3 regions of the Streptomyces sp. NPDC050423 genome follow, and region 1 is predicted to be linked to each of the others. Evidence: predicted binding sites of a transcription regulator. Region 1 holds the regulator's gene; each other region holds the start of a gene.
The links. Region 1 encodes HrcA, which represses chaperone genes, less so after heat shock. Its sites were predicted from a motif close to TTNGCACTCNGNNNNNCNGAGTGCNAA; they were not measured.
Positions count from the first base shown of each region.

Region 1 (10,213 bases):
TCCGGGAGGCGGCGCTCGCGCCCCCGCCGGCGGTCCGTGCCGTGCAGCTCAGCCACTGCACGTTCACCCCTTCGTGCTCCAGCGCGCGGGTGGCGGTCCGGTCGGTCGTCACGGCGATGGACGCGGAGTTCAGGCCGTCGACCGGATCGCAGGCCGTCAGTCCGGCGACGGCCGCGCCCGCGAGGCAGATCACGGCCGGAAAGCGACGGATCCTTCGATTGCACCATGCCCTTGATGTCCCCATACGGGCAGCTTCCCACCGCGCCTGACGGTGCGGTAGGCGGATTGCGGCCAGAACCGGCCAAGGTTCCGGGAAACGGCCCGATTCATGACCAGCGGCCGGTGCGGCCCAGCAGCAGGGCCGTTGCCGCGGTGCCCGCCGTCGAGGTGCGCAGTACGGTCGGTCCGAGCCGGCAAGTCAGGGCCCCGGCGGCGGCGAACGCGGCCAGCTCGTCGGGCGAGACGCCGCCCTCCGGGCCGACGACCAGCACGATCTCGCCCGCTTCGGGCAGGGCGACGGTGGCCAGCGGTTCGCTGTCGTACCCGCGGTCCTCGTGCAGTACGGCCGCGAAGTCGGCCGTGGCCACAAGTGCGGCGACCTGCTTGGTCGTCATCGCGTCCGCCACCTCCGGGAACCGCACCCGGCGCGACTGCTTGCCGGCCTCGCGGGCCGTGCCGCGCCATTTCGTCAGGGCCTTGAGGCCCCGGTCGCCCTTCCACTGGGTGATGCAGCGCCCGGCCTGCCACGGCACGATCGCGTCGACGCCGGTCTCCGTCATCGTCTCGACGGCGAGCTCGCCGCGGTCGCCCTTGGGCAGGGCCTGGACGACGGTGATGCGGGTGCCGGGGCGAGGTTCCTCGTGGACGGGCTCCAGGCCGGTGAGCACCAGCCGGTCCTTGCCCTCGGCGGCCGTCACCACGCCTTGCGCCCAGCGGCCCCGGCCGTCCGTCAGGACGACGTCCTCACCGGCGCGCAGGCGTTTCACCGAGACGGCGTGCCGTCCCTCCGGCCCCTCCAGGACGAACCCGGGGCCCGTGGGCATCTGTTCGACGACGAAGACGGGTGCCGTCACTGCGTGCTCCTTGTGCTCACTGCCGCCCGTGCGGCGTCGATTTCCTCAGCGAGCAGCGCGACGAGCCGGCCGGCCGTCAGCTCGCGTGCCATCCGGTGTCCCTGGCCCGCCCAGAGCGCCATGCCCTGTGCGTCCCCGGCCCTGGCCGCCGCCTTGCGCAGCGGGGCGGTCAGCTGGTGGACCTGCGGGTAGGCGGCGGGGGCGTACGGTCCGTGCTCGCGTACGAAGCGGTTGACCAGGCCACGGGCCGGGCGCCCGGAGAAGGCCCGGGTCAGGGTGGTGCGGACGAACAGCGGGTTGGTCAGGGCCTGCTTGTGCAGCAGGTGGGCGCCGGACTCGGGGCAGATCAGGAAGGCGGTGCCGAGCTGCGCGGCATCGGCCCCCGCCGCGAGCACCGCGGCGATCTGGGAGCCGCGCATGAGCCCGCCGGCGGCGATGACCGGGATCTGCACGGTCTCGCGCACCTGGGCCACCAGGCTCAGCAGCCCGGTCCCGATGCCGTCGGCCTGCGGGTCGTCGCGGTGGGTGGACTGGTGGCCGCCCGCCTCGACGCCCTGGGCGCAGACCGCGTCGGCGCCCGCCCACTGCGCGGCCTGGGCCTCCTCGGGCGTGGTGACCGTCACGACGGTGTACGTGCCCACCCCGGCGAACGCGTCGAGGGTGTCGCGGGCCGGGCAGCCGAAGGTGAAGGAGACGACCGGGACCGGGTCCTCCAGCAGGATGGCGAGCTTGGCCTCGTAGCCGTCGTCGCCGCCGGAGTCGGTCTCGCCGAGCGGGGTCTCGTACCAGGTGGCCTCGCCCGCGAGCTGGTGCCGGTACACCTCGACGGCGCTCGGGTCGGCGAGATTGGGCTGCGGCATGAAGAGGTTGACGCCGAAGGGCTGGCCGGTCAGTCCGCGGACCTGCTTGATGTCGTTGTACATGCCGTCCGCGGTCTTGTACCCGGCGGCCAGGAACCCGAGCCCGCCGGCCTCGGCCACGGCGGCCACGAGCTGCGGGCAGGAGACTCCGCCCGCCATCGGGGCCTGCACGATCGGATACCGGCAGAGATCGGTCAACGCGGATGGCATGACGGCATGGTGTCATGTCCTTCCTGTCCCGTGATGCGCACCCCGTGGCCGCGTTATGTCCGCAATGCCGTACGGGCCCGGAAACCCGGGCCCGTACGGTGCCGAAGCGTGCGACGAGGCGCCCTCTAGCGCCCGTTGAACGCGTCCTTCAGACGCGAGAACAGGCCCTGCTGACCGGGCTGGAACTGACCGGTGGGCCGCTCCTCGCCGCGCAGTTTCGCCAGCTCCCGCAGGAGGCGTTCCTGTTCGGGGTCCATCTTCGTCGGGGTCATGACCTCGACGTGCACGATCAGGTCGCCGCGGCCGCCACCCCGCAGGTGGGTGATGCCGCGCCCGTGCAGCGGGACGGACTGGCCGGACTGGGTGCCCGGCCTGATGTCGACCTCCTCCAGGCCGTCGAGCGTCTCCAGCGGCACCTTGGTGCCGATGGCCGCCGCCGTCATGGGGAGGGTGACCGTGCAGTGCAGATCGTCGCCGCGCCGCTGGAACACCGCGTGCGGCAGCTCGTGGATCTCGACGTAGAGATCGCCGGCCGGGCCGCCGCCGGGGCCGACCTCGCCCTCGCCCGCGAGCTGGATGCGGGTGCCGTTGTCGACACCCGCGGGGATCTTCACGGTGAGGGTGCGCCGCGAGCGGATGCGGCCGTCGCCGGCGCACTCCGGGCAGGGGGTCGGCACGACCGTGCCGAAGCCCTGGCACTGCGGGCAGGGCCGCGAGGTCATGACCTGGCCGAGGAAGGACCGGGTGACCTGGGAGACCTCGCCGCGGCCGCGGCACATGTCACATGTCTGGGCCGAGGTGCCGGGTGCGGCGCCCTCTCCGCTGCACGTCGTACAGACGACGGCGGTGTCGACCTGGATGTCCTTGGTCGTGCCGAAGGCCGCCTCGGAGAGGTCGATCTCCAGCCGGATCATGGCGTCCTGGCCGCGCCGGGTGCGCGAACGGGGTCCGCGCTGCGACGCCGTGCCGAAGAACGCGTCCATGATGTCGGAGAAGTTGCCGAAGCCGCCCTGTCCGAAGCCGCCCGCACCGCCTCCGCCGCCGGAGGCGGACAGCGGGTCGCCGCCGAGGTCGTAGACCTGCTTCTTCTGGGCGTCCGACAGCACCTCGTAAGCGGCGTTGATCTCCTTGAACCGCTCCTGGGTCTTCGGGTCGGGGTTCACATCCGGGTGCAGCTCGCGTGCGAGCCGCCGGAAGGCCTTCTTGATCTCGTCCTGAGAAGCGTCGCGGCGCACGCCGAGTACGGCGTAGTAGTCCGTGGCCACCTACGACTCCGCCAGGATCTGTCCGACGTAACGTGCCACTGCGCGTACCGCTCCCATCGTTCCGGGGTAGTCCATGCGGGTCGGTCCGACCACGCCGAGTTTGGCGACTGCTTCGTCGCCCGAACCGTAGCCGACCGCGACGACGGACGTGGAGTTGAGGCCCTCATGGGCGTTCTCGTGCCCGATTCGTACGGTCATGCCCGAGTCCTTGGCCTCGCCGAGCAGCTTCAGCAGCACGACCTGCTCCTCCAATGCCTCCAGCACCGGCCGGATCATCACAGGGAAGTCGTGCCCGAAGCGGGTGAGGTTGGAGGTGCCGCCGATCATCAGCCGCTCCTCCGTCTCCTCGACGAGGGTTTCGAGCAGGATCGAGAGCACGGTGGACACGGTCGCCCGGTCCTCGCTCTCGAAGGATTCCGGCAGGTCCTGCACCAGTTGCGGGACGTCCGCGAAACGGCGTCCCACCACCCGGCTGTTGAGCCGGGCCCGCAGATCGGCGAGAGAGGTCTCACCGAACGGCGTCTGGCAGTCGACCAGCCGCTGTTCGACCCGGCCGGTGTCCGTGATCAGCACGAGCATCAGCCGGGCGGGGGCCAGCAGGAGCAGTTCCACGTGCCGCACCGTCGAGCGGGTCAGCGAGGGGTACTGCACGACGGCGACCTGCCGGGTCAGCTGCGCGAGCAGCCGTACGGTACGTCCCACGACATCGTCGAGGTCGACCGCGCCGTCGAGGAAATTCTGAATGGCCCGGCGTTCCGGCGACGACAGGGGCTTGACGCCCGCGAGCCGGTCGACGAAGAGCCGGTAGCCCTTGTCCGTAGGGATGCGTCCCGCGCTGGTGTGGGGCTGGGCGATGAAGCCCTCGTCCTCCAGCACCGCCATGTCGTTGCGGACGGTGGCCGGGGAGACCCCCAGCTTGTGCCGCTCCGTGAGCGCCTTGGAGCCGACGGGCTCCTCGGTGCCGACATAGTCCTGGACGATGGCGCGCAGCACTTCGAGTCTGCGTTCGCTGAGCATCGCGCACACCTCCAGCTGTCTGCCTCGGTCGATCTCGGGTCGTTCCCGGGACTTCTCCTGGCACTCTGTCCGTTCGAGTGCCAGCAATCCCCCGGTCAGTGTACGGCGACGGGGTGGGCCCCTAGCAAGGGCGACCGGCCACGCTACCCCGAGACCCCGCAGGTCGTTGCCGATAGCGTCGTCGCATGGACGTCTCTTGGGAAGAGTTCGGCTGGGAGCGGTTGGGTGACGGAGTGGGCCGGCGGCGGCTGCCCGGCTGGGACGCGACGGTCGCACTGGTGGTCGGAGCGGACGGGGCGCTTCTCTACGACACGGGTTCGACGCTCCGGGAGGGCGTCGAACTGCGGACCGGGGCCGAGCGGCTGCTCGGCCGGAGGGTGACACATGTCGCACTGAGCCATCCGCACTTCGACCACGTCCTGGGCACGGCCGCCTTCGCCGGGGCCCGGGTGTACGGGGCGGCCGGCCTGACGGATCTGCTGCGGTCCGGGGCGGACGGTCTCCACCGCTCCGCGGTCGCGCACGGGGTGTCCGAACACGACGCGTCGGAGGCCGTGGACGTGCTGGTGGCCCCGCACCACCAGGTGGACGGGGAGTGGACGCTCGATCTGGGCGGCGGCCGTCAGGTGCTGCTGGCCGACGTGGGCCCGGGGCACACCGGCCACGATCTGGCGGTGCTGGTGCCCGGCTCGCCCGCGGTCGTCCTCTGCGGCGACCTGGTCGAGGAGTCCGGTGAGCCGCAGGCAGGGCCGGACGCGGTCGTCTCCCGCTGGCCGGCCGCGCTGGACCGGCTACTGGCACTGGGCGGCGAGCACGCGCTGTACGTACCGGGGCACGGAGCGGTGGTGGACGCCGCGTTCGTCCGGGCGCAGCGCGACGCTTTGGCCGGGCTCCCCGCGGCCTGAACGGCGTGGGCGGCGCCCCCTCCGGCGTGTCGTGGGGCCGCCCCGTCCTATCGTCGTGCGATGCGCAGCTATCAGCCGGACCTGACCCCGCCGTGGAAGAAGTCCGCCCCCGCCCCCGAGGTGCCCGCCGATCCCGACCTGGTCGTGGAGGAGGCCGTCACCGGCTTCTGCGGTGCGGTGATCCGCTGCGAGAAGACGGCCGCGGGGCCGACTGTGACCCTGGAGGACCGGTTCGGCAAGCACCGGGTCTTCCCGATGGAGCCGCGCGGCTTCCTGCTGGAGGGCCGGGTGGTGACGCTGGTACGGCCGTCGGCCGGCGGCCCCGTCCGGCCCGCCCGTACGGCCTCCGGCTCGGTGGCGGTCCCCGGGGCGCGGGCGCGGGTGGCGCGGGCCGGGCGGATCTACGTCGAGGGCCGGCACGACGCGGAGCTGGTCGAGCATGTCTGGGGCGACGACCTCCGGATCGAGGGCGTGGTCGTCGAGTACCTGGAGGGCATCGACGACCTGCCGGCGATCGTGCGCGAGTTCTCCCCGGGCCCGGACGCGCGCCTCGGCGTGCTGGTCGACCATCTGGTGCCGGGTTCCAAGGAGTCCCGCATCGCGGCACAAATCTCGGACGGGAACGTCCTGGTGGCCGGTCATCCGTACATCGACGTGTGGGAGGCGGTGAAGCCGTCGTCCGTGGGAATCGGCGGCTGGCCGGTGGTGCCGCGCGGCCAGGACTGGAAGACCGGCGTGTGCCGTTCGCTGGGGTGGCCGGAAAACACCGGCGCGGCCTGGCAGCGCATTCTGTCCTCGGTCCACTCCTACCGGGACCTGGAGCCCGAACTCCTGGGCCGCGTAGAGGAATTGATTGATTTCGTCACGCTTCCCACCTGATGTCCGGCGAGTCTTCCCGCCAATTCCGGGCTGATCCCCACCATTACCTGCGCCCCGCACGCATCATCGGTTATTGAGTGGTCCCTGGCTCTTTTCGCGAGGGAAGGCACGGGGGCGATGGCGCGCGAGGTATGGCGGGACAGTGCGGACAACGAGGCGGCCTCGGCCGTCTTCCACTTCGTGCAGCAGCTCATCGACCGCTACCGGGACAACCGGCCGGTGATGCCGCTGGTGGTGCTCCAGGCCGCCGACGCGGACGTCCCGTCCACCGTGGACGCCAGGGTCGAGCAGATCGTGCGCCGGATCCACCACGCCAACCAGCTGCGCCGCGTGCCGCTGAAACTGCTCGACGGCCGTGGCGAGACGCCGTACGAGGCGGCGCTCGACATGGTCCGCACGCTGACCGAGAAGCCGTGGGAGACCCGGAGCAGTTCGCAGTACAAGCCCTTCGTCTTTCCCCGCTCGCGGCTGCTCGGCGCCATCGAGCAGGCCACCGCGGCCGTGGTCCGGGAGCCGGACCGCGGCGGCTCACCCGATGACCGCGACGAACGGATCCTGGAGCAGCTGAGCACGCTGCGCTGGCGGGTCAGCCGACGGGGTCCGCGCAACTGGCTGGGCGCGTTCAGGGAGTCGGTGCGGCCGGAGACGTTCCTCGGGGCCGTCGTCATCGCGGTGCTCGGTGTGCTGCTCGGTGAGATCGGCTGGGTGCCCACCACGCTGGTGGCCGTGGGCGCGGTGCTGGGCCTCGCGGTCGTCCGGCTGGTGACGACGTCGGCGCCGCCGCTGCTGTGGCTGCGGCGGGCCAGCAGATGGTTCGCCACCACCTCCTCGCTGGCCGCGGCCGGCACCGGGTACCCGTCCGACGGCTGGTCCCGGTTCTCGCCCAGCGGGTCGTGGCGGGTCATCCGGGTCCGGGCCGCGGTGGTCGCCGGGCGGGTGGCCGACGCGGCGGCGGGCGACGAGCAGTCCCGCCAGTTCCATCTGGAGCTGCGGGTCCAGGCGCTGCTGGAGGACCTGCGGAACAACTACCGCCCCCACGCGCTGGACTGGCGGCGCGGGAAGCGCACCGTGCCGCCGGTGGTGTTCCTTCCCACCGCCTGCCAGAGCAACGGCGGCATCCAGCTGATCAACGCCATCAACAACGTCCGCTCCCGGCGCAGCGAGGTGGATCCGCTGCTGCTCCTGGCCTCGCTGCCGGCCGCCGAGATACTGCGGCACACCCCGCCGCTGCCCGCCGAGCCCCTGCCCACGCACACCGGCGCGGCGCGGGCCCGTTACGACAACTGGATCAGCCACCTCAGCATCGGCCAGTCCCCGACGGCCGCCGCCACGCTCGCGTGGGTGCTGCGGCTGCCGCTCTCGACCGAGCAGCTGACCCATGAGCACGCGCACGCACAGCTGGTCACGACGCGGGTGCGCAGGACGTGGGTCTGGTGGGTGATGTCGCGTACGACCGTGGCGTGCGTCCTGGTCTGCGCCCTGCTGGCGACCTTCCTGGTGAGCAGCCGGCTGGCGGACCGGTACTGCCACGGTCCGCTCACCGACGTGAACACGGACTCGGTGAAGCTCGCGGGTCCGGGCGGCGGGCCGAAGGAGTGCATAGGCGTGTCGACGACCACGCAGGTGCGTTTCGCGTCGGGCAACGAACTGTCGCTGGACGGCTCCGGCAAGGGCGTCACCTTCGACCGGATCGAGCGGGCGGTGGCGGAGGAGAACGCCGCCATCGTGCCCGGGGACGACTACGTCACCGTCATCTACGCGGGGCCTTTCACCGCCACGTCCCCGGAGGGCACCCGTAAGGCCCTGGAGGAGCTGACGGGTGTGTATCTGTACCAGCACCGCACCAACAAGCTGCGCTACTCCGTCAAGCTCAAGGTGCTGACCGCCAACGGCGGGCAGGACATGCTCCAGCAGATACCGGCGGTGAAGAAGATCATCGAGGTGGCCCGGAAGGACCGCAGGGTCGTCGGTGTGGTCGGGCTCGGGCGCGACACCACCGACAGTCCCCGGGCCACGGAGCTGCTCCAGGAGGCCGGTCTCCCGGTCGTGGACACGACCAACTCCGGCGGCTATCTGGCGAAGGACTACTCGAACTACTTCGGCATCGCGGCGACCGACGAGGAGCAGGCGGACGCGCTGGCCGTGGTGGCGGGGCAGGTGGCCGGGAAGTCCCCGCATCCGCGGGCCCTCGTGCTCTCCCGCAGGCTGGGCAACAACGACAAGGACCGCTACACGGTGGAGCAGCGCAAGGTGGGCGGCGCCATGCTGAAGAAGGCCGGGTTCAAGCTGTCCGACCCGTTGGAGTACAGCCTCGGCCGCCGCAACAGCGCCGATCTCGACAAGCCGGTCCAGAAGATCTGCGAGGCGGACCCGGCACCGGACGCCCTGTACTTCGCCGGCCGGGTCGAGGACGTCAACAATCTGATGGGCCGGCTCGCCCAGGGCTGCGCGGGAAAGCCGATCACGGTCTTCACCGGCGACGACCTGACCAAGGCGCGGTTCGCCGAGAGCACGGATCTCGCGGAGGACGTCACGCTCTACCACACGGCGCTCGCCCCGATGAGCCGCGGCCGGGCCGACGGCTTCTACACGGAGTCGCACCGGACACTGGAGGGGCTGCTGCCCGCGGGCGGCAAGCTGCCGCGGCTGCCGGCCTCCAAGCCCTACCAGGACGGCCTGTTCGCCAGCGGGCAGTCGGTCATCTCGTACAGCGCGACGAACGCCCTGTACGACGCCGCCGGCCACGGCGACAAGGTGAACAGCGCCGCCGAGACGTGGGCGAACCTGTACGCGGTGAACCTGCAGACGATGCCCACCGGCACGATCACGTTCCGCGGCTTCATCCCCTACGAGGCCCAGTCCGGCCACGGTCTCGACGTCGTCGAGATCACGTATCCGGACGGCCGGATCCACAGCAGGATCATCTGCGGCCGGCCGGCCGGGGCGCACAAGGTCACCCCCGCCGGCTGCCCGGTGGGGTGAGCCGCCCGCGGCCTGTCCCCCGGTCCGTCCCTCAGTCCACCAGATCGCGCACCACGGCGTCGGCCAGCAGCCGCCCCCGCAGGGTCAGCACGGCCCTGCCGTCGCCGAACGGGCCGGACTCCAGCAGACCGTCGTCCACGGCCCGCCGTGCCGCCGTGAGCCCGGCCGGCGCGAGCAGGGACAGCGGGCAGCCGTCGGAGAGCCGCAGCTCCAGCAGGATGCGCTCGACGCGGCGGTCCTCCGCGGAGAGGATCTCGCGTCCCGCCCCGGGCGAGCGCCCCTCGGCCAGCGCCTGCGCGTACGCCCCCGGGTGCTTCACGTTCCACCAGCGCACGCCGCCGACGTGGCTGTGCGCTCCGGGTCCGGCGCCCCACCAGTCGGCGCCGCGCCAGTACAGCTCGTTGTGCAGGCAGCGGCCCTCGGGCGTACGGGACCAGTTCGACACCTCGTACCAGGAGAAGCCCGCCGCGGCCATCGCTTCGTCCGCGATCAGATAGCGGTCGGCGTGCGCGTCGTCGTCCGTCATCGGGATCTCGCCGCGCTTGATCCGGCGGGCCAGCTGGGTGCCCTCCTCGACGATCAGGGCGTACGCGGACACATGGTCGGGTCCGGCACCGATCGCCGCGTCCAGCGAGGCCCGCCAGTCGTCGTCGGACTCGCCCGGGGTGCCGTAGATCAGGTCGAGGTTGACGTGGTCGAAGCCGGCCGCCCGCGCCTCGGCGACACAGGCCTCGGGCCGCCCGGGGGTGTGCGTGCGGTCGAGGATCTTCAGTACGTGCTGCCGGGCGCTCTGCATCCCGAAGGAGATCCGGTTGAAGCCGCCCTCGCGCAGCTCGGCCAGGTACGCCGGGCCGACCGACTCCGGGTTGGCCTCGGTGGTGATCTCGGCATCGTCCGCGAGCCCGAACTCCTCCCGGATCGCGGCCAGCATGGCGACGAGGTCGGCGGCGGCCAGCAGGGTCGGCGTGCCGCCGCCGACGAAGACCGTACGGACCGGCCGGGGGTCGTCCCCGAGGACCTTG
Region 1 covers NZ_JBFAJY010000016.1:126,753-136,965, forward strand. Annotated here, with positions in the region: gene AB0I52_RS14880 (hypothetical protein) at 1-193, opposite strand, end outside; gene AB0I52_RS14885 (16S rRNA (uracil(1498)-N(3))-methyltransferase) at 327-1,073, opposite strand; gene AB0I52_RS14890 (nitronate monooxygenase) at 1,070-2,143, opposite strand; gene dnaJ (molecular chaperone DnaJ) at 2,269-3,408, opposite strand; gene hrcA (heat-inducible transcriptional repressor HrcA) at 3,409-4,425, opposite strand; gene AB0I52_RS14905 (MBL fold metallo-hydrolase) at 4,611-5,330, shown strand; gene AB0I52_RS14910 (DUF3097 domain-containing protein) at 5,391-6,209, shown strand; gene AB0I52_RS14915 (hypothetical protein) at 6,327-9,191, shown strand; gene hemW (radical SAM family heme chaperone HemW) at 9,223-10,213, opposite strand, start outside.

Region 2 (10,213 bases), on a different contig from region 1:
CCTCGGCGGGGAGCGTGTAGGCGCTGCGGTCGGGGCCGATGACCGTGCCGTTCGTCGCGGCGTTCTCGGCCTCCTGCTCGACGAACGCCACGTCCGCGCCCCGCCCGGCCACGAGCGCCGGATCGAGGGCGGCCCGGGTCACGGCGGAGGTAGTGACAGAGGGCGCGGCGGGGGACGTGGCGGGGGCGCGCTGACCGGCCAGCGCGGGCGTGCCCGCCAGCACGCCGAGGCCGACGGCCGCCGCGGTCATCGAGGCAACCGCAGCCGCGCACAGGGCCGTTCGCCGCGGTCTTCGCGAACTCACTTCAGTACCGGTGATCTTCCGTGACATCGCAGGCCCGTTTCTCTGAGGAGGAGTGCACAACTGGGACGACAGGGGTCTTCGGGCGGGACGTTCGGGGAGGGTCGGCCGCCGTGGAGGTGAGGCGACAGTAGGACCCGTACGTCCCGGCCCACAAGACTTCTGTCACAGGATTCCGCCAGATTGCTGTTCAAGTGCACAGTCTCGTAGCATTTTTGCGCGGAGAGGGCAGCACATTGCGGGATCTCACATGGTGCCGCTCGGCGTCCCTGGCGGAGCGCCCCGAGCACGGGACAAACCCGCAGCTCAGGAGTTTCCGCAGGTCAGATTAGGTGGCGTAACTTCGGCGTAACGTCCTGGGGCGCGACGGCGGGATAGCGTGAGGCCCGCGAGGAAGTGACGCAACACCTCATGCGTGACGACCAGTCCCCGGGCCGGGAGCGGCAGCCGCTGCCCCGCGCCGAACGGGCGCGACGGATCGCGGACACGCTGCGCCAGCGGATCACCTCCGGTCTCTACGAGGACGGCATGCTGCCCGACGAACGCGCCCTCGGCCACGTCCTCGGCACCACCCGCAACACCGTCAGGGAGGCCCTCGGGCTGCTGCGCGACGAGGGGCTGATCACCCGCAGGCGCGGCATCGGCACCCGGATCGTGACGGTCGCCGTCGCGGCGGGGCTCTTCGGCCTGGGCGGACCGATGCTGAGCGTGCCCCTCCTGGTCGTCTGCGGTCTCCCGGTGCTGTCCGCGCCGGCCGCCGCGCAGGCGCAGTCCGTGGTGATCGCGAGCGTGGGCACCATCGGCTACGTGCAGCACGGCTCCGTCGACTGGACCCTGGCCGCCGTGGTCGGCGTGCCGGAACTGGTGGGGGTGATCGTGGGCTGGCGCATCGCCCGGTCGGTCCCGGACCGCCGCCTCAAGTACGCCCTCGTCGGCATGCTCCTGGCGCCGGCCCCCTATCTCGCGTTCCACTCCTGAGGCGGGATACGCGGGCTGGACGGCCTCTCGGACCGCTTCCCGGAGATGGTGTTCACGCCGTGGCCGGGGCGCGTACGAACGACGACGAGCGAGTGCGGACGAGTGCGGACGCGTACGAACGCGTACGAACGACGCCGGCCCCCGGGGAGTGATCCCCGGGGGCCGGCGTTCGTACAGCTGTGCAGGAGCTACCGATCCGTCAGGATCAGAAGTCCATGTCACCGCCCGGCATGCCGCCCGGAGCGGCCGCGGAGGCCTTCTCCGGCTTGTCGGCGATGACGGCCTCGGTGGTGAGGAAGAGCGCGGCGATGGACGCGGCGTTCTGCAGAGCGGAGCGCGTGACCTTCGCCGGGTCGATGATGCCCTCGGCGATCATGTCGACGTACTCGCCGGTCGCGGCGTTGAGGCCGTGACCGATCGGCAGGTTGCGCACCTTCTCGACGACGACTCCACCCTCAAGACCACCGTTGACGGCGATCTGCTTGAGCGGGGCCTCCAGCGCCAGCTTGACGGCGTTGGCGCCGGTCGCCTCGTCACCCGAGAGCTCCAGCTTCTCGAAGACGGCCGAGGCCTGGAGCAGAGCCACGCCACCACCGGCGACGATGCCCTCCTCGACGGCGGCCTTGGCGTTGCGCACCGCGTCCTCGATGCGGTGCTTGCGCTCCTTGAGCTCGACCTCGGTCGCGGCACCGGCCTTGATGACGGCCACGCCGCCGGCCAGCTTCGCGAGGCGCTCCTGGAGCTTCTCGCGGTCGTAGTCCGAGTCGGAGTTCTCGATCTCGGCACGGATCTGGTTGACGCGACCCTGAACCTGGTCGCTGTCACCGGAGCCGTCGACGATCGTCGTCTCGTCCTTGGTGATGACGACCTTGCGGGCACGGCCGAGCAGGTCGAGACCGGCGTTCTCCAGCTTGAGGCCGACCTCCTCGGAGATGACGGTGCCACCGGTGAGGATGGCGATGTCGCCGAGCATGGCCTTGCGGCGGTCACCGAAGCCCGGAGCCTTGACGGCGACGGACTTGAAGGTGCCACGGATCTTGTTGACGACCAGGGTCGACAGGGCCTCGCCCTCGACGTCCTCGGCGATGATCAGCAGCGGCTTGCCGGACTGCATGACCTTCTCCAGCAGCGGAAGGAGGTCCTTCACGTTGCTGATCTTCGAGTTCACGATCAGGATGTACGGGTCGTCCAGGGACGACTCCATGCGCTCCATGTCCGTGGCGAAGTACGCCGAGATGTAGCCCTTGTCGAAGCGCATACCCTCGGTGAGCTCAAGCTCCAGCCCGAAGGTCTGGGACTCCTCGACGGTGATGACGCCTTCCTTGCCGACCTTGTCCATGGCCTCGGCGATGAGCTCGCCGATCTGGGTGTCGGCGGCGGAGATGGAGGCGGTCGAAGCGATCTGCTCCTTGGTCTCCACGTCCTTGGCCTGCTCCAGGAGGGCGGCGGAGACGGCCTCGACGGCCTTCTCGATGCCCCGCTTGAGAGCCATCGGGTTCGCACCCGCGGCCACGTTGCGAAGGCCCTCGCGGACGAGCGCCTGAGCGAGAACGGTGGCGGTGGTCGTACCGTCGCCGGCGACGTCGTCCGTCTTCTTGGCGACCTCCTTGACCAGCTCCGCACCGATCTTCTCGTACGGGTCCTCCAGCTCGATCTCCTTGGCGATGGAAACACCATCGTTGGTGATCGTGGGGGCGCCCCACTTCTTCTCAAGGACGACGTTGCGGCCCTTGGGGCCGAGGGTGACCTTGACGGCGTCGGCGAGCTGGTTCATGCCGCGCTCAAGACCGCGCCGGGCCTCCTCGTCGAACGCGATGATCTTGGCCATATGAAGTGGTCCTCCCGGACAGGGGTGGATTCTCCGGACCGAGTGGCGCCCGCGACGGACGGCCTGCCGCCTGCCGGTTCCTTGCCCCGACAGACCTGCGGGCCTCACCGGCCCGGTCCAAGTTTCTGTCACTCTCACCCGGAGAGTGCTAAGCCCAATGATTAGCACTCGACCCCCGAGAGTGCAAGCGTCCCCCTCCGGAGTGTGGACAACCGGGCAGCGCGCGCGAAGGGGCTGCCGGACGCACGGAGGGCCTGCACCCCTTGGGGTACAGGCCCTCCGTGCGTGAGTAGTGTCGTTGGCCGACCGTGCCGAGCTCAGCCGACAGCGAGCTTGACCATGTCCGCCTGCGGCCCCTTCTGGCCCTGCGAGATTTCGAATTCAACTCGCTGACCCTCTTCGAGGGTGCGGTATCCGTCCATCTGGATCGCGCTGTAGTGGACGAAAACATCCGCACCACCGTCGACCGCGATGAAGCCGTACCCCTTCTCCGCGTTGAACCACTTGACGGTGCCCTGAGCCATGCCTAACTCCCCTATTACTGGCCCTTGCACAGGACCGCACTTCGCGGGCCCGGGTCAGAACTCACCCTCCGACAGGAGAGGGTGCGTGCGCCGGAACGCGTCGACCGCGGCCGAATGTATCTGCCCAACTGCCCTCTGCAACAGGTCAATCGGACGAGAATTCTGGGCAGCACCGATCGCCCGAATATGAGTAACTCATGAGATTCCAGGGCAAGTCGGGCCAGGCAAAGGCCACTTATGGCGCAAGAAGTTCAGTTACTTTGGCTGCATCTTGTCGTGGCCGGGCGCATTCACATATGCGGGGGGCACGGGCAGCAGAGGGGACTTCCCACACTCTACCGCGCTCAACCATACAGAATTGCCCCCTCCGCTTCTGTCGCGGAGGGGGCGATTCCGGTGACGCGGTGGAACGGGACCGCTCGGGTCCCGGGGGTCAGCAGCCGCCGGCGACGGCCGGGATGATCGAGACGCCCGCGCCGTCCGGGGTGACCGCTTCCAGGCCGCCCTCGAAGCGCACGTCGTCGTCGTTGACGTACACGTTCACGAAGCGGCGGAGCTTGCCCTGGTCGTCCAGGACACGGGCGGCGATGCCCGGGTGGTTCTTCTCCAGGGACTCGATGACCTGGGAGAGGGTCGCGCCCTCGGCCGGGACCTCGGCCTGGCCGCCCGTGTAGGTGCGGAGGATGGTGGGGATACGGACCTTGACGCTCATGGTGGGTGCCCTTCCTGGAGTCACGGATGGTCGGAGGCTGCGGCAGCCCCTCAGCTGGTGCCGACGGCCTGTCAGCCGGCACCGGCAGTCCCTCAGCCGGTGCCGAGGCCGGCGGCGCGGAAGGCGTCCAGACTCGGGCGGATCGTCGCCGTCGCCTGCGAGGTGGCGGCCACCGCGTCCAGCGTCTTGAGGCCGTCACCGGTGTTCAGGACGACGGTGGTGAGCGACGGGTCGAGCAGACCGGCCTCGATCAGCTTCTTCGTCACGCCGACCGTCACCCCGCCCGCGGTCTCGGCGAAGATGCCCTCGGTGCGCGCCAGCAGCTTGATCGCGTCGACGACCTGCTCGTCGTTGACGTCCTCGACGGCGCCGCCGGTACGGCGGGCGATGTCCAGGACGTACGGGCCGTCGGCCGGGTTGCCGATCGCCAGGGACTTGGCGATCGTGTTCGGCTTCTGCGGCCGCACGACGTCGTGACCCGCCTTGAAGGCGGTGGAGACCGGGGAACAGCCCTCGGCCTGGGCGCCGAAGATCCGGTACGGCTTGTCCTCGACCAGACCGAGCCTGATCAGCTCCTGGAGACCCTTGTCGATCTTCGTGAGCTGCGAGCCGGACGCGATCGGGATGACGATCTGGTCGGGCAGCCGCCAGCCGAGCTGCTCGCAGATCTCGTACGCGAGCGTCTTGGAGCCCTCGCCGTAGTACGGCCGGAGGTTGACGTTGACGAAGCCCCAGCCCTCGCCGAGCGGGTCGCCGATGAGCTCCGAGCAGAAGCGGTTGACGTCGTCGTAGTTGCCCTCGATGCCGACCAGCTCACCGCCGTACACCGCGGCCATGACGACCTTGCCCTGCTCCAGGTCGTGCGGGATGAACACACAGGACCGCAGGCCGGCGCGGGCGGCGGCGGCGCCCACCGCACCGGCGAGGTTGCCGGTGGAGGAGCAGGAGAGCGTGGTGAAACCGAAGGCGCGCGCGGCCTCGACGGCGATCGCGACGACTCGGTCCTTGAAGGAGTGCGTCGGGTTGCCGGAGTCGTCCTTGACGTACAGGCCGCCGGTGACGCCCAGCTCGCGGGCGAGGTTGTCGGCCTTGACCAGCTTGGTGAAGCCGGGGTTGAGGTTGGGCTTGTCCGCGACATCGGCGGGGACCGGCAGCAGCGGCGCGTAACGCCAGATGTTGTCGGGGCCGGCCTCGATGCGCTTCTTCAGCTCGTCCGGGGAGCCGCTCGGCAGGTCGTACGCCACTTCGAGCGGCCCGAAACAGGTCGCACAGGCGAAAAGGGGACCGAGCTCGAATCGCTCTCCGCACTCGCGGCAGGAAAGTGCCGCGGCGGGACCAAGGTCAACGGAGGATTCGGTGTTTGCTGCAACAGTCTGAACAGCCATGATGGCGAGGCCCTTTCTCCTCATCTTCCTCGTGACGCATTTCGCCACAAGACGGAATTGGCACCTTCCCCACCTGACCTCGCGGTCGGTTGGATGGTTGCCGGGACTTCAACGGGCCGTTCCCTCTGTCCCTCTGGATGAGCGCTGTGGCACTGGACCATGGATCCAGGCGTTTATCAGCGGATGGACCCCGGCATGCCACGGCCATCTGCGTTGTTCAAGACTGTAACCGAAGCACCGGACTGTTGAGATAGTCGTCCGAACCGCGAGATGGATCACATACAGGGAGTATCGACCGTGCTGGAAGAGGTCGAAGGCTGGCTGACCAGGCGTTCCTGGTCCTCCGCCGACCGCCCGCTGGAGCAGCTCCTGGCCGCCAGGGACGGCGACCCGCGCCGCGGGAGCGTGAGTGTCGTCCTGCCCGCGCTCAACGAGGCGGCGACGGTCGGGGACATCGTCCGGGTGATCCGGCGCGAGCTCATGGAGAAGGTCCGGCTGGTCGACGAACTCGTGGTGATCGACTCCGGCTCCACGGACGCCACCGCCGAGGTCGCCCGCCGGGCGGGCGCCCGGGTGATCCACCGGGACGCGATCCTGCCCCGGGTCCCGGCCGTCCCCGGCAAGGGCGAGGTGCTCTGGCGGTCACTCCTGGTGACCAGCGGTGACATCGTCTGCTTCATCGACGCGGACCTGAAGGACTTCTCGGCCGACTTCGTCTCCGGCATCGTCGGCCCGCTGCTGACCGACCCCTCGGTGCAGTTCGTCAAGGCGATGTACGACCGTCCCCTCGGGGACACCGCAGGCCAGGGCGGGCGGGTCACCGAGTTGGTGGCACGGCCGCTGCTCAATCTGCACTGGCCGCGGCTGGCCGGCTTCGTCCAGCCGCTGGGCGGCGAGTACGCCGTACGCCGCTCCCTGCTCGAACAGCTGCCGTTCCCGGTCGGTTACGGAGTGGAGCTGGGGCTGCTCGTCGACGCCCTGCACACGGTCGGCCTGGACGCGCTCGGCCAGGTCGACGTCGGCGTCAGGAAGCACCGCCACCAGGACGGCCAGGCGCTCGGCCGGATGGCGGCGGCCATCTACCGGACCGCTCAGCTACGGCTCTCCCGGGGGCATCTGGTCCGCCCAGCGCTGACCCAGTTCGAGCGCGGCGAGCACGGTTTCGTCCCGCACACGTACCCGGTGGACACCGAGGAGCGGCCGCCGATGCGCGAGATCGAGGAGTACGTCTCGCGCCGCGCGGCGTGACCGGAGCACCGCCGCACGCACGTTTGGACGGTTCGGGATCGGGCTAGGTTCCGCAGCATGGTCTCCGAGCACGTCCCTCAGCCCGCCGCCGCCCAGGTACTCGTCGCGTCCAACCGAGGTCCGGTCTCGTACGCGCTCCGCGAGGACGGCTCACTCGACGCGAAACGGGGCGGGGGCGGACTCGTCTCCGGGCTGAGCGCGGTGGACGACAAGATGTGGGTCTGCGCCGCACTCGGTGACGGCGACCGCGAGGCGGTGCGCCGCGGGGTCGGCGAGCCGGGCGTACGGATGCTCGACATCGACGCGGACGTGCACGCCGACGCGTACAACGGGATCGCGAACTCGGTGCTCTGGTTCGTCCACCACCTGCTCTACCAGACCCCCCTGGAACCCGTCTTCGACGCGGAGTTCCGCCGGCAGTGGGCGTCCTTCGAGGCCTACAACCGGGCCTTCGCGGAGGCGCTCGCCGAGGAGGCGGGCGAGGGCGCGGCGGTCCTGGTGCAGGACTACCACCTGGTGCTGGTGCCCGGAATGCTCCGCGAACTCCGCCCCGACCTGCGGATCGGCCACTTCTCCCACACCCCGTGGGCGCCCGTCGACTACTTCCGGATGCTGCCCGACGACATCGCCGAACAGGTACTGCGCGGCATCCTCGGCGCCGACCGGGCGGCCTTCCTGACCCGCCGCTGGGCGGACGCCTTCATCGGCTGCTGCACGGAGATCCTGGGCGGCACCGGCCGTACCCGCATCGGCGTGCACGGGCTCGGCGCCGACGCGGACTTCCTGCGCCGCCGCGCGCACGAGGCCGACGTGGACGAGCGGATGGCGGCGCTGCGCGAACAGGTGGGCCCCGGCCGGAAGACGATCGTGCGGGTGGACCGTACGGAGCTGTCCAAGAACATCGTCCGCGGGATGCTCGCCTACCGCGCCCTGCTCGACGAGCGGCCCGAATGGCGCGGCCGGGTCGTCCACATCGCGTTCGCCTACCCCTCGCGGCAGGACCTCGCGGTGTACCGGGAGTACACGGCCGAGGTTCAGCGGGTCGCCGACGACATCAACGCGGCGCACGGCACGGCGGACTGGACCCCGGTCGTGCTCCACGTCAAGGACGACTTCGCGCGCTCCCTCGCGGCGTACCGGCTGGCCGACGTGGCGCTCGTCAACCCCATCCGGGACGGGATGAACCTGGTCGCCAAGGAGGTCCCCGTCGTCTCCGACCACGGCTGCGCGCTGGTGCTGTCGCGGGAGGCGGGGGCGTACGAGGAGCTGGGCGACGACGCGATCACGGTGAACCCGTACGACGTGTCGGCCACCGCCGACGCGCTGCACGAGGCGCTGACGATGGAGGACGGCGAGCGCGCGGCGCGCACGGAGCGGCTGGCCGCGGCGGCCACCGCGCTGCCGCCGCAGCAGTGGTTCCTGGACCAGCTAGAGGCGCTGCGCCAGGACTGACAGGAATTCGACGACGGCTCCCGGCCCCGGCAGCAACAGGTCGGCGCGCTGGGCCAGTTCGGGCACCTCCGCCTCGCCGCTGCAGATCAGCAGGCCGGGGGTGCCGTCGGGGCCCTCGGCGCGGAGCTTCTCCACGGCGGCGTAGGCGGCCAGGTCGCCCAGGTCGTCGCCCGCGTACAGCACGGACTCGGCTCCCGTCTCACGCACGTACTGCGTCAGGGCGACGCCCTTGTCCATGCCCGAGGGGCGCAACTCCAGCACCAGGCGGCCCGGTTCGACGATCAGCCCGTGCCGGGCGGCGAGCTCGCCGAGGGGTCCGCGCAGGGCCTCGAACGCGGCCTGCGGGTCCTCGGCGCGGCGGGTGTGGACGGCGAGCGCCTGCCCCTTCTCCTCTATCCAGGTACCGCGCCAGGAGTCGAACCTGTCCAGTACGCCCGGGAGTTCGGCCCGCACGGCAGCGACTCCGGGGTGCGGGGCGGGGGCGCGGACGGTGCCGGAGACGGCGTCCCAGCGTTCGGCGCCGTAGTGGCCGAGGACGACGAGGTGGTCAAGGCCCGCGACCCCGGCGAAGCCGCCGTGGCGGACCGCGACGCCGGCCGGGCGGCCGGTGATCACGGCGATCGACGCGACCTGGGGGGCGAGTGCGGCGAGCGCCTCTACGGTGCCGGGGTGCGCGCGGGCCTGTTCGGGGTCCGGGACGATGTCGGCGAGGGTCCCGTCGAAATCGAGCGCGACGACGGCGCGGTCGGGGCGGGCGAGGAGGGCTGCGAGGCCCTCCTGTCCGGCGGGGGTCGTAGGTGTCGGCAGGGGCGGGGTGTGCGGGTGGCTGCCCATGCGTCCGAGCCTATAGCCGGTGCGGCCTGACCGGGGCCCCGTACGGCCCGACCGGGGCTCCGCCCCGAACCCCGCGCCTTGAGGCGACCGGCACCATCCAGCCCACCATCCAGCCTCGCCGGCGTTTGAGGCGCGGGGGTCCGGGGGCGGAGCCCCCGGTAAAGCCCGTCGCCGCACACCCGGGGCTCCGCCCCGAACCCCGCTCCTCAAACGCCGGAGAGGCTGGATATGGCCGCCGGAGGGGCTGGAACGGCCCTGAAAAAGGCCGGATGGCGACCGGCACCATCCAGCCCCGCCGGCGTTTGAGGCGCGGGGGCTCGGGGGCGGAGCCCCCGGTATGACCCGTCGCCGCGCACCCGGGGCTCCGCCCCGAACCCCGCTCCTCAAACGCCGGAGAGGCTGGATATGGCCGCCGGAGGGCTGGAACGGCCCTGAAAGAGGCCGGATGGCGGGCGACCGGCACCATCCAGCCTCGCCGGCGTTTGAGGCGCGGGGGCTCGGGGGCGGAGCCCCCGGTATGACCCGTCGCCGCACACCGGGGCTCAGCGGCGGTCTCGGCGGGCCGCTCGCACGCGTCGGAGCCGGTTCACCGTGACCGGGTCGGCCTCCAGGGCGCGCCGGTCGTCGAGCAGCGCGTTCAGCAGCTGGTAGTAGCGGGTCGGGGAGATGCCGAGCCGTTCCCTGATCTCCCGCTCCTTGGCCCCGGGACCCGCCCACGACTGCCGCTCGACCGCCAGCACCGCCCGGTCCCGGTCGGAGAGTCCGGGGGGCGGGGCGGCGGGCTCGTCGGGGCCGTTCGGAGGAGGGGCGGTCATATCAGCCAATATATGGCGCGGCCCGCGGACCGCTACTCCGCGCTCTCCGCCGACGCGGACTCCTGCGCTATGCGCCCCAGCACGCTCTCGGGGTTCGCGCCCGGCTCGACCGCCTCGCCGATGTTCTTCTTGATCG
Region 2 covers NZ_JBFAJY010000038.1:44,578-54,790, reverse strand. Annotated here, with positions in the region: gene AB0I52_RS25460 (glycosyl hydrolase family 28-related protein) at 1-331, opposite strand, end outside; gene AB0I52_RS25455 (TSUP family transporter) at 713-1,279, shown strand; gene groL (chaperonin GroEL) at 1,485-3,107, opposite strand; gene AB0I52_RS25445 (cold-shock protein) at 3,425-3,631, opposite strand; gene AB0I52_RS25440 (MoaD/ThiS family protein) at 4,065-4,343, opposite strand; gene thrC (threonine synthase) at 4,436-5,728, opposite strand; SAM riboswitch class I at 5,746-5,872, opposite strand; gene AB0I52_RS25430 (glucosyl-3-phosphoglycerate synthase) at 6,026-6,976, shown strand; gene AB0I52_RS25425 (trehalose-6-phosphate synthase) at 7,034-8,428, shown strand; gene otsB (trehalose-phosphatase) at 8,405-9,262, opposite strand; gene AB0I52_RS25415 (DUF3263 domain-containing protein) at 9,805-10,077, opposite strand; gene AB0I52_RS25410 (extracellular solute-binding protein) at 10,110-10,213, opposite strand, start outside.
Region 2: groL (chaperonin GroEL) is a predicted target of HrcA. The motif match lies at 3,269-3,295, and genes of this name have one in related genera.

Region 3 (10,213 bases), on a different contig from region 1:
CGCAGTCGACGTGGAAGGTGCGGCCGGCGGGTGCCGCCTGCGCGGCGCTCGGTCCTGCGAGGGTCAGACCGGCGGCGGCGGTCAGTGCCGCGAGCGCCGCGGCGGTGACGCGATGTCTCACAATTCCTCCGTACGAACAGTCAGGGACGGGGCGGGCCATGAACGGCCCGATCGGCATCGCCGGGAATCCTGGACTCGGATTGATCGAACGTCAATGGATTACGTTTGAATGATCGAAACTCCCATCGTTCGATCACATTGGTCTAGGGTCGGACACCGGCTCCGGCACTGGCTCCGACTCCGGCCGGGCCACACACTGCGAGGGGACTGCCGCCGTGCGCGAGAGTGCTGCTGAACGTCATGACCGCCTGCTCGGGCTGGTACGGGACCGGGGCTCCGCCCGGGTGTCGGACCTGGCCTCGCAGCTGGGGGTCTCACCCGTCACGGTGCGCCGGGACGTCGAGGAACTGGCCGGCCGCGGCCTGCTCGACCGGGTCCACGGCTCGGTGTCCTGGCCGCGGGACGCCGGCTCCGCCCCGGGGCCGGGCGGCGCGGGCGGCGGCCTGGTCCTCGGGATGCTCGCGCCCTCCGCGACGTACTACTTCGCCGAGGTGATCCGCGGCGCCCACGAGGCCGCCGCGCGGGCGGGGGCCAGGCTGATCCTGCGGATCTCCGACTACCGGCCGCAGGAGGACCACGCCCGCACCCAGGGGCTGCTCTCCGCGGGCGCCGAAGGGCTGCTGGTCGCGCCCGGCTGGCAGCATCCGGGCGACCCCTCCGCGTTCGGCGACTGGATCAGCTCGCTGCCCGTGCCGACCGTGCTGCTGGAACGCAGGCCCACCGCCGGCTCCCCGCTGGACGGTCTGGACCGGGTCTGCTCGGACCATGCGCACGGGGTGCTGCTGGCCGTGCGCCACCTGGTGCGCCTCGGGCACGGGGCGCCGCTGCTGATGGCCCGCGCGGACTCCCCGACCGCCCTCGCGGTGCGCTCCGGCTACGCGGAGGCGCTGGCCACGCTCGGGCTGCGCGTGCCCCAGGACGTGATCGAGTCCGTTCCCGCCGAGCAGGCCCCGGAGGCGTTCGAGGAGGCCGTGCAGGCGCTCCGCGAGGCCGTCGGCTCGGGGGTGGCGACGGCCGCGCTGATCCACAACGACGTGGACGCCATCCAGGTGGTGCAGCGCCTGGCCGAGCTGGGCGTGCGCGTGCCGCAGGACCTGGCGCTGATCGCGTACGACGACGAGGTGGCGGCGCTCGCGGACACCCCGCTCACCGCGGTGGCACCGCCCAAGCGCGAGGTGGGCCGCCACGCGACGGAACTCCTGGTGGAACGGCTCGGCCAGGAGGCCGGTGCGCCCCGCCGGCACCTGACGCTGCTTCCGCAGCTCCGGGTCAGGGACTCCTGCGGGGCGCCGCTTCCGTAAGAGCCCCCGCAGGCTCTCGCGCAATCACCCCCAGAAGCTCCCCGGCCCCTTCCCCGGCCGCTTCCGCAGGCCCTCCCGAGCGCATCGGGAGGGCTGTTCCCGCACGCCTTCATACCGTCTCCGCCCACAACACGTTTGATTTTTTTTCGATCAATCGATCTTTCGCTCTTGACTTCGGTCACGGCTGGTCCAAGGATCACGGCCAACGCCAATGTCGCCGCCTGTTCAGGAGCCTCGCTGTGAGCCGCAGTTCGAGCAGAACGTCCCTCGCCGTAGTCGGCGCCGCCACCGCCCTCGCCGTTCTCACGGCCTGCGGCGGCAGCGGTGACGACACGTCCGCCGCCGGAAGCGACGGCAAGCCCGTCAGCATCACCTTCTGGGGGTGGACCAAGGGGTCCAAGGAGGTCGTTGACGCGTTCAACGCCTCGCACGAGAACATCAAGGTGGTGTACGAGGAGATCCCGTCCGGCAACGCCGGCGGCTACGCCAAGATCTCCAACGCCGTGAAGGCGGGCAACGCCCCCGACCTGGTCTCCATCGAGTACCCGCAGCTCCCGGAGTACGTCAGTCAGGGCGCGCTCCAGGACATCGGCCAGTACTTCACCGAGGACATCAGGAAGAAGCTGCTGCCCCAGGCGGTGGAGCTGACGACGCTCGGCGGCAAGAACTGGGCCGTCCCCTTCGACGCCTCGCCGCAGTCCTTCTACTACCGCAAGGACCTGTTCAAGAAGTACGGCGTCGAGGTCCCCAAGACCTGGGGCGACTTCCGCAAGGCCGCCGAGAAGGTCAAGAAGGCCGACAAGAAGGCGCGCATCGGCACGTTCTTCCCCGATGACCCGACCACGTTCCAGGCGATGGCCTGGCAGGCCGGCGCCCAGTGGTACAAGCCCGAGGGCGACACCTGGAAGGTCAACACCACCGACGCGGCCACCGACAAGGTCGCCGACTACTGGCAGGGTCTGCTCGACGACGACCTGATCCGCGCCAACGCCTCGTTCAGCCCCGAGTGGACCAACTCCCTCAAGAACGGCGGCACCATCGGCTACGTCGGCGCGGCCTGGGGCGCGGGCGTCCTCAAGGGGACCCTGCCCGAGCAGAGCGGCAAGTGGGCCGTCGCCCCGATGCCCAGCTGGGACGGGAAGCCGGCCAGCGGCATGCTCGGCGGCTCCACCTTCGCGGTGACGAAGACCAGCAAGAAGGCGGAGGCGGCGGTCGAGTTCGCCACCTGGATGTCGACCACCGAGGACGGCATCAAGGCCCGCATCGAGTCCGGCACTTCGAGCGCCTTCCCGGCCGCCGCGTCCCTGCGCCCGGTCGCGAAGAAGGCGTTCGACGCCGGCTTTTACGGCGGCGAGGACATCTACCAGGTGTTCGACGAGGCCGCGACGTCCATCGGCCCGGACTGGAGCTGGGGCCCGACGACCGGCACCACGAACACCACGATGAAGGACGAGTTCGGCAAGGTCGCCAGCGGTGGCACCACCGTCAAGGACGCGGTGAAGGCCGGACACGACGCCACGGTCGCCGAGCTGAAGAAGCGCGGTCTGAAGGTCGAGGACGCAGGCTGATGAGGCACGCCCGGACAACCAGAGCCGCCGCGATCCTGCTGGGGCCCTTCTTCGTACTGTTCACCTTGGCCATGGTGCTGCCGATCGGATACGCGGTCTGGCTCAGCCTGTTCACCGAGAAGCAGTCCGGCCTGGGCTTCGGCGGCACCGAGACCGTCTTCAGCGGGCTCGACAACTACACGGCGGCCCTGGGTGACCGGGCGTTCCGCGAGGGCTTCGGCGTACTCCTCGGATACTGCCTGTTCTACATTCCGCTGCTGCTCGTCGGAGCCCTCGCCCTCGCCCTGCTGCTGGACTCCACACTGGCCCGCGCCCGCCGGTTCTTCCAGCTCGCGCTGTTCCTGCCGCACGCCGTGCCCGGCATCATCGCCGCGCTGATCTGGGTGTACCTCTACACACCGCAGCTCAGCCCGGTGGTCAGCGCCATGGAGTCCGGCGGGATCGGCTTCGACTTCTTCTCGCCCGACGGGGCACTGCCCTCCATCGTGAACATCGCGCTGTGGGAGTGGCTCGGCTACAACATGGTGATCTTCTACGCCGCGTTGCAGGCCATCGACCGCTCCGTGCTCGAAGCGGCCACGGTCGACGGTGCGGGCGCCTGGCGCGTCGCGATCGCCATCAAGGTCCCGCTGATCCGCGCCTCGGTCGTGATGGTCGCGCTGTTCACCGTCATCGGCTCGCTCCAGCTCTTCACCGAACCACTGATCCTCAACAAGGGGACGGGCTCCGCCGTCTCCTCCACCTGGACGCCGAACATGTACGCGTACACCGCGGCCTTCGAACGCAACGACTACGGACTCGCCGCGGCCGCCTCCGTCCTGCTGGCGCTCACCGCCGCGCTGCTGTCCTTCGTCGTGACCCGCTTCACCGGCCGGAAGGGCAAGAAAGCATGAGTTCCCCCGCCTCCCGCGGCCGCTGGATGTCGAAGACCGCGGTCAACGGTTTTCTGCTGCTCGCCGTCGTCTACATGCTCTTCCCGCTCGTCTGGCTGGTCACCGCCGCCACCAAGGACACCGGTGGACTGCTCGCCGGCAACGCGTTCTCCTTCGACGGGTTCAACCTCGGCGAGAACCTGTCGAACCTGGCCTCCTACGGCGACGGCATCTACTTCCGCTGGTACCTCAACAGCCTCGGCTACGCGGGCGGCGGCGCGCTCGTCTGCTCGCTGATCTGCGTCGCCGCGGGGTACGCCTTCGACAAGTACACGTTCCGGGGCAAGGACCAGCTGTTCGGCCTGGTGCTGATGGGCGTGCTGGTCCCCACCACCGCGCTGGCCCTGCCGATGTATCTGCTGGCGTCCAAGGCCGGTCTGGTGAACACCTACTGGTCGGTGCTGATCCCGGTGCTGGTCAACCCGTTCGGCGTGTATCTCGCCCGGGTGTTCTGCGCGGGGTACATACCCAACGAGGCCCTGGAGGCGGCCCGTATCGACGGGGCGGGTGAGCTGCGCACCTTCTGGTCCGTCGGTCTGCCCATGGTCATGCCGGGCTTCGTGACCGTCTTCCTCTTCCAGTTCACCGCGATCTGGAACAACTTCTTCCTCCCCCTCGTGATGCTCTCGGACCGCAAACTGTTCCCGCTGAGCCTCGGGCTGTACTCGTGGAACACCAACACCCATGGCGAGCCGAGCTTCTACCCCCTCGTCGTCACCGGGTCCCTCCTCGCCGTCATCCCGCTGATCGTCGCCTTCGTCTCCCTGCAGCGGCACTGGAAGGCGGGACTGACCGCCGGAAGCGTCAAGTGACCGTCCACGCGAGCCCCGAGGAGTACGAGTTCCACCATGCCGCACGCCACTGACAACCGGCCCAGGGCCCTGCTCGCGATGGGCCCCGGCATCGCCGGGCGCCTCCTCACCGAACGCCACCACACCCGGCTGGCCGCCCTCGCCCGTACGGACACCCGTCTGGTCGCCCACGACCTGGCCGAGCCGACGCCCGAGGTGGCCGCCGCGCTCGCCGAGGCCGAGGTGCTGTTCACCTGCTGGGGCGCGACGCCGCTCACCGCACCGGTGCTGGCCGCCGCGCCGCGGCTGCGCGCGGTGGTGCACGCGGCCGGCTCGGTCAAGCACCACATCACCGACGCCTGCTGGGAACGCGGCATCGCCGTCACCTCGGCGGCCGGGGCCAACGCGCTGCCGGTCGCCGAGTTCACCCTCGCGGCGATCCTGTTCGCGGGCAAGCGCGTCCTGCATTCCGCGGACCGCTACCGTGCCCTGCGCGCCGACCACGACTGGCTCGCGGAGCTGGACGGCTCCGGCAACTACCGCCGCACGGTCGGCATCATCGGGGCCTCCCGCATCGGCCGCCGGGTGATCGAGCTGCTGCGCCCCTTCGACCTGGACGTCCTGCTGTACGACCCCTACGTCGACGCGGAACGGGCCGCGGGGCTGGGTGCCCGTCTCAGCACGCTCGACGAGCTGTGCGCGAGCAGTTCCGTGGTCTCGGTGCACGCCCCGCAGCTCCCCGAGACGCGCCACCTCATCGGCGCCGCCCAGCTGGCCGCGATGCCGGCGGGCGCGACGCTCATCAACACCGCGCGGGGCTCGCTGGTCGACGAGGACGCGCTGCTTCCCGAGCTGACGAGCGGCCGGCTGCACGCGGTGCTGGATGTGACGCACCCCGATCCGCCCCGTGCGTCCTCGCCGTTCTACGACCTGCCGAACGTGCTGCTGACTCCTCATGTCGCGGGCTCGCTCGGCAATGAGCTGCACCGGATGGCGGACCAGGCGCTGGACGAGCTGGAACGGTTCGCGACCGGCCGCCCGTTCGCGGACCCGGTCCACGGCGACGCGCAGTCCCGCTCGGCGTAGCTCAAGCCCCGGCGCCTTCAGCCTCGCCGGCTCTTTCGGGCTCGCCGGCCTCCTCAAGCCCCTCCGGCGATTGAGGAGCGGGGTGCGGGGCAGAGCCCCGGGTGCTCCGCCCCGGACCCCCGCGCCTCAAACGCCGGCGGGGCTGGATGTGCCCGGATACGGAGGGCGAAGCTGACGGGCCAGGCTGGATGTGCCCGGATACGCAGGGCGAAGCTGAACGCGCAGGGTTGGATGTGCCCGGATACGCGCGGCGAAGCTGACGGGCCAGGCCGGATGTGCCCGGATACGCACGGCAAAGCTGAACGCGCAGGGCTGGATGTGCCCGGATACGCGCGGCGAAGCTGACGGGCCAGGCCGGATGTGCCCGGATACGCACGGCGAAGCTGAACGCGCGGGGCTGGATGTGCCCGGATACGCGCGGCGAAGCTGACGTGCCAGGCCGGATGTGCCCGGATACGCACGGCGAAGCTGAACGCGCAGGGGCCGGACGCGCGAAAGGCCCGGTACCCCTTGTGGGGTACCGGGCCTCACCGCTTGCGCGGAGAGCTACCCGCTAGTGCGAGTGACCGTGGCCGTGGCCGGCATCGGCCTCTTCCTCGGCCGGCTTCTCGACGACCAGGGTCTCGGTCGTGAGGAGCAGCGACGCGATGGACGCGGCGTTCTCCAGCGCGGAGCGGGTGACCTTGACCGGGTCGATGACGCCGGCCTTCACCAGGTCGCCGTACTCGCCGGTCGCGGCGTTGAAGCCCTGGCCCTTGTCGAGCTCGGAGACCTTCGAGGTGATGACGTAGCCCTCGAGGCCCGCGTTCTCCGCGATCCAGCGGAGCGGCTCGACGGCGGCGCGGCGCACGACCGCGACACCGGTGGCCTCGTCGCCGGTCTTGCCGAGGTTGCCCTCGAGGACCTTGACGGCGTGGACCAGAGCGGAGCCACCACCGGAGACGATGCCCTCCTCGACCGCGGCGCGGGTCGCGGAGATGGCGTCCTCCAAACGGTGCTTCTTCTCCTTGAGCTCCACCTCGGTGGCCGCACCGACGCGGATCACGCAGACACCGCCGGCCAGCTTCGCCAGGCGCTCCTGGAGCTTCTCGCGGTCCCAGTCGGAGTCCGTGGACTCGATCTCGGCCTTGATCTGGTTGACGCGGCCCTTGACCTCGTCGGACTTGCCGCCGCCGTCGACGATGGTCGTGTCGTCCTTGGAGACGGTGACGCGGCGGGCGGTGCCCAGCACGTCGAGACCGGCGCCGTCCAGCTTGAGGCCGACCTCCTCGGCGATGACGGTCGCACCGGTGAGGGTGGCGATGTCACCGAGCATGGCCTTGCGGCGGTCACCGAAGCCCGGGGCCTTCACCGCGACGGCGTTGAAGGTGCCACGGATCTTGTTGACGACCAGGGTCGACAGGGCCTCGCCCTCGACGTCCTCGGCGATGATCAGCAGCGGCTTGGACGCACCGGCCTGGATGACCTTCTCCAGGAGCGGCAGCAGCTCCTGGATCGAGCCAATCTTGCCCTGGTGGATCAGGATGTACGGGTCGTCGAGGACGGCCTCCATACGCTCCTGGTCGGTCACCATGTACGGGGACAGGTAGCCCTTGTCGAAGGCCATGCCCTCGGTGAACTCAAGGTCCAGACCGAAGGTGTTGGACTCCTCGACGGTGATGACACCGTCCTTGCCGACCTTGTCCATCGCGTCCGCGATGAGGTCGCCGACCTGGCTGTCCTGTGCGGAGAGCGCGGCCACGGCGGCGATGTCGGACTTGTCGTCGATCGGGCGGGCGGTCGCGAGGAGCTCCTCGGACACGGCCTTGACCGCGGCGTCGATGCCCTTCTTCAGGGCGGCCGGGGAGGCACCCGCCGCCACGTTGCGCAGGCCCTCGCGGACGAGCGCCTGAGCGAGCACGGTGGCGGTGGTCGTACCGTCACCCGCCACGTCGTTGGTCTTGGTCGCCACCTCCTTCACCAGCTGGGCACCGAGGTTCTCGTACGGGTCATCCAGCTCGACCTCGCGCGCGATGGTGACACCGTCGTTGGTGATGGTGGGCGCACCGAACTTCTTGTCGATGACGACGTTGCGGCCCTTGGGACCGATCGTCACCTTCACCGTGTCGGCAAGCTTGTTGACGCCGCGCTCGAGGGCGCGACGGGCGTCCTCGTCGAACTTCAGGATCTTCGCCATGGAGCTGAACTGTCCTCTCAAAACAAGAACTGCGCCCCTCGCCGCCCGGCTAGTTATTTCGCAGGGGGCCAGGGGCGCAGAACAGAAGCAAACGTGGGTGAATTACTTCTCGATGATCGCGAGCACGTCGCGAGCCGAGAGAACGAGGTACTCCTCGCCGTTGTACTTCACCTCGGTGCCGCCGTACTTGCTGTACAGCACGACATCGCCGGTCTTGACGTCGAGCGGAAGGCGCTCGCCGTTCTCGAAGCGGCCCGGTCCCACGGCCAGGACGACGCCCTCCTGGGGCTTCTCCTTGGCGGTGTCGGGAATGACCAGGCCGGAGGCCGTGGTCTGCTCGGCGTCGAGCGGCTGGACCACAATGCGGTCCTCGAGCGGCTTGATCGCAACCTTGGTGCTGGTCGACACGATCCGGTCTCCCCCTTCGGAGATCTCACGGGGTTAACAGTCTTTGGTCGGCGACCAGGTGGGCCCGTCGTCGCGGGTGCCGGACCTGCCGGTCGCACAGTACTGCTGGCACTCTCCAGTGGGGAGTGCCAGCACTGAGACTATGACCGCGATTAGCACTCGGTCAAGCGGAGTGCCAATTCACGCCCCTCGTGGCGCCCATGTCGTACGACGTCACGGCCCGGACCCGGCTCGAACCGGCCCTGCCACAGGGAGAACGTCCGGCCCCTCCCGGCCGTTCCGGACTCCTGCGGCCGGCCGCAGGCGACGACGACCATCGAGCCAGGTGCCCCGTGGTCACCGCGCACCGCCGCCGGCCGCACCTCCGCCGGACTCCGCGGCCGGTTCACCCGCTGCGCGGCCTTGCGGCCCAGCCGTTCGATCGGGTCCACCGACTGCGCGCAGCCGGTGGTGGCGGTCAGGAGCGCACCGGCGGCCAGCAGTCCGGCCAGCAGCCGGTGCGCCCCTCTCATACGTAGTCCTCCAGCCGGGCCACGGCGTATCCCTTGTCCGTGATGACCTTCATGACGGCCCGGACCAGGTCGGGCATGGAGCCCTTCCAGTCCTTCTTGCCGCGGAAGTGCGTGAGGATGATGTCTCCGGGGTGCAGGTCCTGGTCCTCCTCCCGCCACTCCATGTGGTCGGGGAAGGCCTCCTCCGACCACAGGGGTACGGCGGTGATGCCGCAGGACTTGGCGATCCGGAGGGTGTCGCCGTTGTAGTTGCCGTACGGCGGCCGGAAGAGCCGGGGGCGCTCGCCGTACTGCTTCTCGATGATGTCCTGCTGGTCGCAGATCTCCTGCTTCTGCTCGCCGTAGGAGAGGCCCGGCAGATAGCGGTGGTTGAGCGTGTGGTTGTTGAGGGTGACGCCACGGGACTGCGCGTCCTTGAAGTACCCGTAGTCGTCGCTCACCAGGTAGTCGCTGAGGAACGCGCTGTACGGGATGTTCAGGTCCGACATCATCCGCAGCAGCTCGGGGTCCTTGTCGCCCCCGTCGTCCATCGTCAGGAAGACGATCTTTTTGTCGGTCGGGACCGTGGTGAAGACCGGCGGCAGCGAGTCGTCACCGCCCTCGACCTCGAAGCCCTTGCGGGTGGTGATGTGCGGCTTCACGGCGGGCGGGACGGGCGCGGCCAGCGGCGTGCTCGCCAGGCCCCACTTCTTGGCGGCGACCGCACGGGCGGCCTGGGCGAGGCGCGCCTTCTCGGCCTGCGCGGCACGCGTGCCCGCCGCCCCCGCGTTCCCGGCCGGGCCGCCCGGCTGCCCGGCGAGGGCCTTGGCTCCCGGCCCGGCCCCGGTCGCGGTGCTGCTGTCGGTCCCGGCCGCGCAGCCGGAGCCGACCGCGGCGACCAGGAGCGCGGCCAGGACCGCGTAACCGGGCCGGCGCCGCAGGTATCCCCGGCCACGCCCCGGCCCGCTCCGCACCGACCCGCTCCGCACCGACCCGTCCCGCACCGGCTCCGTCCGCATCTGCGCCGGCTCCGCCCGCACCTGTTCCTCCTGCCCCGGTCTGCGCCGCTTCATGGTTGATTCTTCCTTTTGTCGTACAAGCTGCATGGCGCCGCATACTGCCAGTCCGTGATCGGGCTCCCGGGCCGACACCGCCGCCGGGCCCGCACGGTCCCCCGGCTGGCTCACAATGGGGCAGGTGAACGCTCTCGCCCCGACCGGCCCGCCCGACGCCCCCGACCCTTCCGGCACCCCGAACCCCCTCGCCGGCTTCCTGGCGCTGCGCACCCCGGAGGGCGCCGGGCTGCTGGACGGGCTGCGGTCGTACGACCCCGCGACGGA
Region 3 covers NZ_JBFAJY010000007.1:28,397-38,609, reverse strand. Annotated here, with positions in the region: gene AB0I52_RS07740 (right-handed parallel beta-helix repeat-containing protein) at 1-121, opposite strand, end outside; gene AB0I52_RS07735 (substrate-binding domain-containing protein) at 336-1,421, shown strand; gene AB0I52_RS07730 (sugar ABC transporter substrate-binding protein) at 1,661-2,989, shown strand; gene AB0I52_RS07725 (sugar ABC transporter permease) at 2,989-3,882, shown strand; gene AB0I52_RS07720 (carbohydrate ABC transporter permease) at 3,879-4,733, shown strand; gene AB0I52_RS07715 (hydroxyacid dehydrogenase) at 4,770-5,798, shown strand; gene groL (chaperonin GroEL) at 6,352-7,974, opposite strand; gene groES (co-chaperone GroES) at 8,077-8,385, opposite strand; gene AB0I52_RS07700 (hypothetical protein) at 8,535-8,894, opposite strand; gene AB0I52_RS07695 (polysaccharide deacetylase family protein) at 8,891-9,946, opposite strand; gene AB0I52_RS07690 (methyltransferase domain-containing protein) at 10,062-10,213, shown strand, end outside.
Region 3: groES (co-chaperone GroES) is a predicted target of HrcA. The motif match lies at 8,488-8,514, and genes of this name have one in related genera.